One region of the Bradyrhizobium sp. STM 3561 genome, then DNA from elsewhere that is predicted to be linked to it. Evidence: predicted binding sites of a transcription regulator. Region 1 holds the regulator's gene; each other region holds the start of a gene.
The links. The regulator LexA, encoded in region 1, represses DNA repair genes until DNA is damaged. The targets are predictions, from matches to a motif close to TGTTCNNNNTGTGTTCNG.

Region 1 (2,202 bases):
ATCCAGCGGTTGTCGTAACGAACGTTGTCGGCGAAAGCGAGCTCCGTTCCCGGCAGCAGGCAGACCGCGACGGAGAGATCGGCTTCAGAGGCGAAGCCGCGTGTCGAGGTGCCGCGGAAGGTTGTCGTGACGATCGTCTCGCCGACTTCGGCAGGGCGCGTCGCGACGGCATGCAGGCTATAGTCACACATCGGGTGCTCCTCATGCGAAGATAGCAAGCCGCACCTCTCTTGGAGGCGCAGGCCTCTATCAGGGTGAAGCATACAACGTTCTGCTCGGTTGTGGGCAAATCTGCGGCTGGGCTTCGCGAGCCGCGATCACATTATCTTTCCCGGATTCGATAGGAACAAAGCCGACGCCTGTGCATTCGAACGGCGCCAATGTCAGCGCCCCGCGGGTGCTGACCGGCTCGCTTATTGCCGGCTCGATTGCGGAGAGCTGCGCATCACATTCCGCGCGTCGCGAATTCGTACTGGCTCGATTGCTTGCGCACATGGCGGTGCGACTGTGTGGCAATGGCCTGCGACGCTGATGCTGCGATCAGCGCTGCAATGATTGTCCATGAAACATCTGGCGGGTGGCGTCTCCTCGAAGCTGTGGCCGCGAAGCGATGTTGCTTCGTGCGGCGTGCCGAGGATCTCGCACCGGAAAAAGGACCGGATAGTCTGAGCAGAACCGGAAAGACCATCCAGCCAGAGCGGAAAATGATCCGCTCCAAGAGGTGTCCAACGACCGCAGACCGCTCAGTACTTCCGGTAGAGCCCGATCAGCTTGCCCTGAATCTTCACGCGGTTTGGCGGAAGAATGCGGACCTCGTAGGCGGCATTGGCTGGCTCGAGTGCGATCGAGGCGCCGCGGCGGCGGAAGCGCTTGAGCGTGGCCTCCTCGTCATCGATCAGCGCCACCACGATGTCGCCGGTATCGGCGCTCTCGTTGCGCTGGATCAGCGCCATGTCGCCATCGAGGATGCCGGCCTCGACCATCGAATCGCCGCGCACTTCGAGAGCGTAGTGCTCGCCCGCGCCGAGCATGTCGGGCGGTACGCTGATGGTGTGGCTGCGGGTCTGCAACGCCTCGATCGGCGTGCCGGCCGCGATGCGGCCCATCACGGGCACCGCGACGGGACGCTCGCCCTCGTCAACAGGCGGGCTGGAGCTCGCGCGCACCTTGCCGAGATTGCCCTCGATGACGCTCGGCGTGAAGCCGCGGCGATTGCCGGCAGCGGCCTGGAGTTCGGGCAGCTTGATCACCTCGATGGCGCGGGCGCGGTTGGGCAGGCGGCGGATGAAGCCGCGCTCCTCGAGCGCAGTGATCAGGCGATGAATGCCTGACTTCGAGCGCAGGTCGAGCGCATCCTTCATCTCGTCGAAAGACGGCGGCACGCCGCTTTCCTTCAGACGTTCGCTGATGAACCGCAGAAGCTCGTATTGTTTGCGCGTCAACATCTCGACCAAAGTCCCCCGGTTGATGTCGTTCGATTCCGAGACGATGAATTCAGCGATAAGCCGCTACATCCTCGAAACAAATCATGAACGGACACTATATGTTCGATATGTGTTCCGCAACTGCTTAATTTACGGTGAACGGGGCAAATCTCGCGGAATGCGTGTTCCGTGCAGCTCAGACGGGGAGCCGCAGCACCTCGCAAGGCGTGCCGGCCTCGGCCTTCGGCGCGAACGGCGCGCGTACGAGAAGTACCTGTGCCGCAGCGAGATTCGCAAGCAGAGAGGAGTCCTGATGGCGGACGGGAAGGGCGACGAGCGTGCCGTCGCCGCGCAGTTCCAGTCGCGCACGCAGATAATCCTCGCGCTGGTCATTGGCCCCGAGATCGCGGCCCAGCACGGCGCATTCGCGGCGATGATGAATCACCGAACGGCCTGACAGGGCGCGAATCAGCGGCACCATGAACAGGAAGGCGCACACGTATGATGACACGGGATTGCCGGGCAGGCCGATCACGCGCATGGCGCCGAGCCGTCCGTGCATCATCGGCTTGCCGGGCCGAATCGCGATCTTCCAGAACGCCATCGAGATGCCTTCGCCCTTCAGCGCCTGCTGAACCAGATCGTGATCACCGACCGATGCGCCACCGGTCGTGATCAGGATGTCGGCGCCGCTCTCGCGAGCGCGGCGGATGCCGGCGGAAGTGGCCTCCAGCGTGTCGGCGGCAACGCCGAGATCGATGGTCTCGGCGCCCTCGCT
Region 2 (2,202 bases), 4.2 Mb from region 1:
GCGTCGGCTGCAATTGCAGGCCGCGCCGCCCGCCCGGCTTCGGCGCGCGGGTGTAGACCGCCGCGATCTCATGGCCATGCGCGACGAGTTCGAGCAGCGTCGGCACGGAGAAGTCGGGCGTGCCCATGAAGATGAGGCGGAGGGGCATGTGGCTGCGTTCGGTGAGAGCTCTGGTTCTCCGTCATGTCCGGGCTTGTCCCGGGCATCCACGGTCTCGGCGACAAAGCAAGCAAGGCGTGGATGGCAGGGTCAAGCCCGGCCATGACGACGTGAGAGAGGCCTATTCCGCCGCGCGTTTGGCGGCTTTCTCGAACTTCTTCATGACGCGGTCGCGCTTCAGCTTCGACAGATAGTCGACGAACAGCACGCCGTTGAGATGGTCGATCTCGTGCTGGATGCAGGTTGCGTAGAGGCCTTCGGCGTCCTCCTCATGCACCTTGCCGTCGAGATCGGTGAAGCGCACGCGCACCTTCGCGGGGCGCTCGACCTCCTCGTAATATTCGGGGATCGACAGGCAGCCCTCCTCGTAAGTGGAGAGTTCCGCGGAGGAAGCGAGGATCTCGGGATTGATGAAGACGCGCGGCTCGTGCTTGGTCTCGCCGCTCTCGTCGCGCTTGGCGAGGTCCATGGTGATCAGACGCAAAGGCTGCGCGACCTGGATCGCAGCGAGGCCAATGCCGGGCGCGTCGTACATGGTCTCGAACATGTCGTCGGCAAGCTTGCGGATCTCGGCCGTGACCTTCTCGATCGGCTTGGAGACCAGGCGCAGCTGCTTGTCGGGCAGGATGATGATTTCTCGTAGGGCCATGGCGGCGATTTAAGCTGCGCGCCGGGTGCGGTCAATGCGGCCAGGAACCCCGTTAACCCTCCGCTGACCAAAAGCTTCAGGTTTCGTTGACCATAAAAGGTAGGGAGTTGTTAACCGCCGACGTTCCCTCTTCGTTCGTGCCCGACCGCGAATCGGCTAGAAGGGCTGGCATGAACGAGATCATTGTCATGCTCGGCGACTGGCCGGTGCGCACCGTCGATGCGCTGATCGGCTTCGGCGCCCTGGTCCTCATCCTGCTGGTTGTGATTGCGGTGGTGATCGCGCGCTCGGGGCGGCGCGGCGCGGAACTCGCGATGGCGCACGCGATCCGGGCCGACGAGCTCGAGGAGCGCCTCAGCGAGGTGCTGCGCGCCCAGAGCGAAGCCTCGGGCCGGGTCGACGCCATGACCCAGGCGCTGGCCGGCCGGCAGGCCGAGATGGCGCGCGCGGTCAACGAGCGGCTGGATTCGGTCACCCACCGCGTCGGCCAATCCATGGAACATTCGACCCGCAACACCATGGAGAGCCTGCGCGCGCTGCATGAGCGGCTCGGCATCATCGACAGCGCGCATAAGAACCTCACCGACCTCACCACCCAGGTGACCACCCTGCGCGACGTGCTCGCCAACAAGCAGTCGCGCGGCGCCTTCGGCCAGGCGCGGATGGAGGCGATCGTCCAGGACGGTCTCCCCAAGGGCTCCTACGAGTTCCAGTTCACGCTCTCGACCGGCAAGCGCCCGGACTGCGTCGTGTTCCTGCCCGACCAGCGCCCGCTCTGCATCGACGCGAAGTTTCCGCTGGAGGCGATGACGGCGCTGCACGACGCCCGCACCGACGAAGAGCGGCGCGTTGCTACGCAACGGTTGCGCGCCGACGTGATGAAGCATGTCAGCGATATCGCCGAAAAATATCTCGTCACCGGCGAGACCCAGGAGATGGCGCTGATGTTCGTGCCGTCGGAATCGGTCTATGCCGAGATCCATGACGGCTTCGACGACGTGATCCAGAAGGCCTATCGCGCCCGAATCGTGCTGGTGTCGCCCTCGCTCTTGATGCTCGCGATCCAGGTGATGCAGCAGATCATGAAGGATGCGCGCATGCGCGACGCCGCCGACCAGATCCGCACCGAGGTAATCAAGCTCGGCGACGACCTGGGCCGCCTGCGCGACCGCGTGCTGAAGCTGCAAAAACATTTTGCCGATGTGAACGAGGACGTCCGCCAGGTGCTGATCTCCGCCGACAAGATCGAAAAGCGCGCGGGGAGAATCGAGGAGCTCGATTTCAGCAAGAGCGATGCGGCGGCGGAGGGCCCGCGGCTGGTCGCGACGGCTGCGCCGGAACTGTTTCCGCGGAAGCTCCAGGCGGGGGAGTGAGATTAGGGCACACTGTCATGC
Region 3 (2,202 bases), 1.0 Mb from region 1:
CGCGACGGCGGCTGGCTTCGTCGTGCTGGTCATCGGCCTGGTGCTGCTCGCGGTGCTGTAGAGGGGTACGCCCGCCGTGGAATGGAGGCCGTGCCTTCCAATGGACGGCGGTGGGCACAGCGCGACTTTCAAAAAATTGGAAAACAACCCCATGCACAGTAGGGTGCTGGGAAATTTCCTTGATCTGCCAATAGCTTGCTGGTAGTATTTAGATACCTTAAGTGTCCGCGCGCCCGTCTTTTCGACCATGCAGCCCGACGCGCGAGGCCGGATCGAGATCTGGCGATCCCCCTTGGACCGGCCGCCTGCCGCCCCACCGCGGGGCGGGGCGCTCCGGAGGCCGGTCCTGGCGGAGCCTAGTGGATCTTGATCTCGTTCAGGGGAAGATGGAGCTCGGCGGCGCGCTCTTCACGGTCCTTCTTGCGGAATTCGTTTTCCTTGCGCTCGAACTTCACCATCTCCTCGCGCGCTGCCTCCAGCAGCGGATTGCGCCTGATCGCATCATTGTGCGTGTTGTCGTCGGTCATGGTTACGATCCCCAGAGTTGCGGTCCCATCCCCCAGAAGCCGGAGACCGCGAAAAGGTTCGGTGCCGTAGGATTACGGAAAGATGACGACACGCCGGCCGCGCGTTCTTGATGCGGGTCACGGATCGAGCGCCGTCGGTGGCATTGAGGGGGGGCCCAATCGGGTACTGTCCTAATTAGGGCACCCGCGAGGGCAGACTAGGACACCCCCACAGCAACAACGTCGCCCGCTTGCAATACGGCGGGCGACGTTGGTCCAGCCCCGGGAGGGAATCGCAAAATCCCGGATACTGTCACTCTGGCTGATAGCTCCGGAATAGTCTGTTCGATATCCGACACCCGCAGAGGCGGATTAGGAAAGTCCGTTATGCGCCAGTCTCTCTGGACTCGTTGTGAGAGGTTAGCCCATCCGTCAGATTTGCAAGACGTTCAATATTCTCGTCTGTTTTGCAGGCAGCATCAGAGTTTCCGAGTCAAGATCGCAAAAGAACATATTGCGAACCTGGAACAAATGGGGTACATTGTTTTTATCGCCGGCCCGCCTCTCAATCGTTTGTCCCCCTAGCGAATCCTCGCCATAAGGAGCACGACCCAATGTCCGCAACTGCCCTGCGTATCGTCGAAGGATCTTCCATGGACAAGAGTAAAGCTCTGGCCGCCGCGCTCTCTCAGATCGAGCGCCAGTTCGGTAAGGGCTCGGTGATGAAGCTCGGCAAGAACGACCGGTCCATGGACATCGAGGCGGTGTCCTCCGGCTCGCTCGGGCTCGATATCGCGCTCGGTATCGGCGGCCTGCCCAAGGGGCGCATCGTCGAGATCTACGGGCCGGAATCTTCCGGCAAGACCACGCTGGCGCTGCATACGGTGGCGGAAGCTCAGAAGAAGGGCGGCATCTGCGCCTTCATCGACGCCGAGCACGCGCTCGATCCGGTCTATGCCCGCAAGCTGGGCGTCAACATCGACGAGCTCCTGATCTCGCAGCCCGACACCGGTGAGCAGGCGCTGGAGATCTGCGACACCTTAGTGCGCTCCGGCGCAGTCGACGTGATGGTGGTCGATTCGGTCGCGGCGCTGGTGCCGAAGGCCGAGCTCGAGGGCGAGATGGGCGATGCGCTGCCGGGCCTGCAGGCCCGCCTGATGAGCCAGGCGCTGCGCAAGCTGACGGCCTCCATCAACAAGTCCAACACCATGGTGATCTTCATCAACCAGATCCGCATGAAGATCGGCGTGATGTATGGCTCGCCGGAAACCACGACCGGCGGCAATGCGCTGAAATTCTACGCCTCCGTCCGTCTCGACATCCGCCGCATCGGCGCGATCAAGGAGCGCGACGAGGTGGTCGGCAACACCACCCGCGTCAAGGTGGTCAAGAACAAGCTGGCGCCGCCGTTCAAGCAGGTCGAGTTCGACATCATGTACGGCGAGGGCGTCTCCAAGATGGGCGAGATCCTCGATCTCGGCGTCAAGGCCGGCATCGTGGAGAAGTCCGGCGCCTGGTTCTCCTATGACAGCCAGCGCCTCGGCCAGGGCCGCGAGAACGCCAAGGCGTTTTTGAAGGGCAACCCCGACATCACCGCCAAGATCGAGACCGCGATCCGCCAGAACTCCGGCCTGATCGCCGAGCAGATTCTCGCCGGTACGCCGGAGCGTGACGCCGATGGCGAGGAGCCGGCGGA
Region 4 (2,202 bases), 2.7 Mb from region 1:
CGGATCGGCCGATCGGCGGCGCCATAGGGCACCCAGCGGCAGGAGAACGAGATGTAACCGCCCTCATAGGCCTGCACGCCGAGGAATTTCGCGACCTTGCCGTAGCGTGCGCAGTGATCGACCGCGACCTGCCGCGCGTCGACCTGGGTCGCCATCGAATAGGCGATGATGCCGCCGGTGTCGTTGCCCTTGAACGGAGGCACCGGAAGGATATCGGCGCGCGCCGACTGGCTCGCCATCAACCCCAAGGCAAGAAGGCCCGCGGCCGCAATGATTCGCATTCCTGTCACTCCAATTTGTTAGCGGCAGTTTACGGTGCCGGGATGGAAGTGAAAAGAACCGAAGGCCAGTTGGCCGCGACGTCTTGGTCAACTCCTGGCGAAGTGTTGCCGCGCTGCACTTGACCTCCCCCGGCCTTCGCGGCACCGTCCGACCTTCGCAAGACCTCAGCTGTCTGGATTGATCATGCGCGCCCCCTCCTCGAAATCGCTCCGCTTCGCCGCCGTGCTCGGCCTCATGTTCGGGGCACTGTCGCTCGGCGAAGCCAAGGCCGCCAACGGACTTGAGCTGAATTTCTGGCTGAGCGGCCCGCGCTACGACGGCGCCGTTGCCGATTGCGACAAGGCGCTGCCGACGATCGCCACCCAGTTCTGGGAGAAAGAAAGCTCGTTCTGGAATTCCTCCTTGAAGATCACCGGCTTCTCGGCCGTTCGCGAGGTCGCGTTCCGCCCCTGGCAGTCCGATAACATTCCGCGCCGCTATTGCACCGCTGACGCCATGCTCAACGACGGCAAGGTGCGCAGGGTGCATTTCTCGCTCATCGAGGACGGCGGCTTTGCCGGCTACGGCAACGGCGTCGAGTGGTGCGTGGTCGGGCTCGATCGCAATTGGGCCTACAACCCGGCCTGCCGCGCCGCCAAACCCTGATCCGAAGAGCGCCTGATTCGGGCTGATCGGCCGGCGCACGAGAGCGGCTCCAAATTTTGTTCTTGAAATGTTCCAACCGCCTGCTAGGCTGCGTGCACAGTCTAGTTGAGGGCGTCGCCATGTTTCATTCCAGATTGCGTTCGTTGTCCCGTCTGATGATCTCGCTGACCCTTGCTGCCGGGTTGGCAACTCTCGCCGGCGGTGCGAAGGCCCAGGACAAGCGGCAGAACGCGCCCGGCGAATTCGACTTCTATGTGCTTTCGCTGTCATGGTCGCCATCGTTCTGCGAGGAAGCGGCAGAACGCGGCGGCCGGTCACAGATGCAATGCGGCGGACGGCCCTACGCTTTCGTGGTGCATGGGCTGTGGCCGCAATATGAGAACGGCTTTCCGGAATACTGCCAGCGGCCGGCGCCGCGGCTGAATCGCAGCATCGTCTCCTCGATGCTCGACCTGATGCCGGCGCCGGGCCTGATCTTCAACGAATGGGACAAACACGGCACCTGCTCCGGGCTCGAAGGCCGCAGCTATTTCGAGACGATCCGCAAGGCGCGCGCCGCGATCAAGATTCCGCCCGAATATCTCGATCTGTCGCAGGCCAAGACCGTGGCGCCGGCGGAGGTCGAGGAAGCCTTCATCAAGGCCAATCCCGGTCTCAGCAATGCCGCCATCTCGGTCACCTGCAACCGGACCCGGCTCTCCGAGGTCCGCATCTGCCTCAGCAAGGACCTGCAATTCCGCGCCTGCGACGAGATCGAGCGCCGCGCCTGCCGCCGCGACCAGGTGACGATGCCGCCGATCAGGGGCGGGTAGCCCCGCTCTTGTGGCCGGGATTCAGCGCACTACGCCGCGAACCGCGGCGTAGTGCGCTGCTGATCTGAGGCCCAATACGAGAAAGAGCTGGGTCCCGGCTCAGCGGCGCAGCGTTACGCGCTGCACCGCGTCCGGGACATGTGATCGTGCCTCTTTGCTGAAGCGATCACGTAGCGTAGTGCTGTTTCATGAACTACCGCCACGCCTTCCACGCCGGCAGCTTCGCCGATGTCATCAAGCACATCGTGCTGGCGCGCATCCTCACTTACTTGCAGGACAAGCCCGCGGCGTTCCGCGTCATCGACACCCATGCCGGCGCCGGGCTCTACGATCTCGACAGCGACGAGGCGCGCCGCGGCGGCGAATGGCTGACCGGCATTGCGCGGCTGCTGCAGGCGCGCCTGTCGAACGAGACCGCGGCGCTGATCAAGCCCTATCTCGACATCGTCCGCGCCTTCAATCC

Region 2: P6U28_RS34575 (DNA recombination protein RmuC) is a predicted target of LexA. The motif match lies at 930-947, and genes of this name have one in related genera.
Region 3: recA (recombinase RecA) is a predicted target of LexA. The motif match lies at 1,012-1,029, and genes of this name have one in related genera.
Region 4: P6U28_RS27490 (ribonuclease T2 family protein) is a predicted target of LexA. The motif match lies at 985-1,002, and genes of this name have one in related genera.

The regions. Positions count from the first base shown of each region.
Region 1 covers NZ_CP120695.1:3,110,174-3,112,375, reverse strand. The annotation lists gene P6U28_RS14595 (hypothetical protein) at 1-191, opposite strand, end outside; gene lexA (transcriptional repressor LexA) at 744-1,445, opposite strand; gene glp (gephyrin-like molybdotransferase Glp) at 1,621-2,202, opposite strand, start outside.
Region 2 covers NZ_CP120695.1:7,306,030-7,308,231, reverse strand. The annotation lists gene fmt (methionyl-tRNA formyltransferase) at 1-148, opposite strand, end outside; gene def (peptide deformylase) at 281-808, opposite strand; gene P6U28_RS34575 (DNA recombination protein RmuC) at 979-2,181, shown strand.
Region 3 covers NZ_CP120695.1:4,117,063-4,119,264, reverse strand. The annotation lists gene P6U28_RS19685 (hypothetical protein) at 357-527, opposite strand; gene recA (recombinase RecA) at 1,121-2,202, shown strand, end outside.
Region 4 covers NZ_CP120695.1:5,796,649-5,798,850, forward strand. The annotation lists gene P6U28_RS27480 (hypothetical protein) at 1-281, opposite strand, end outside; gene P6U28_RS27485 (hypothetical protein) at 466-927, shown strand; gene P6U28_RS27490 (ribonuclease T2 family protein) at 1,047-1,739, shown strand; gene P6U28_RS27495 (23S rRNA (adenine(2030)-N(6))-methyltransferase RlmJ) at 1,928-2,202, shown strand, end outside.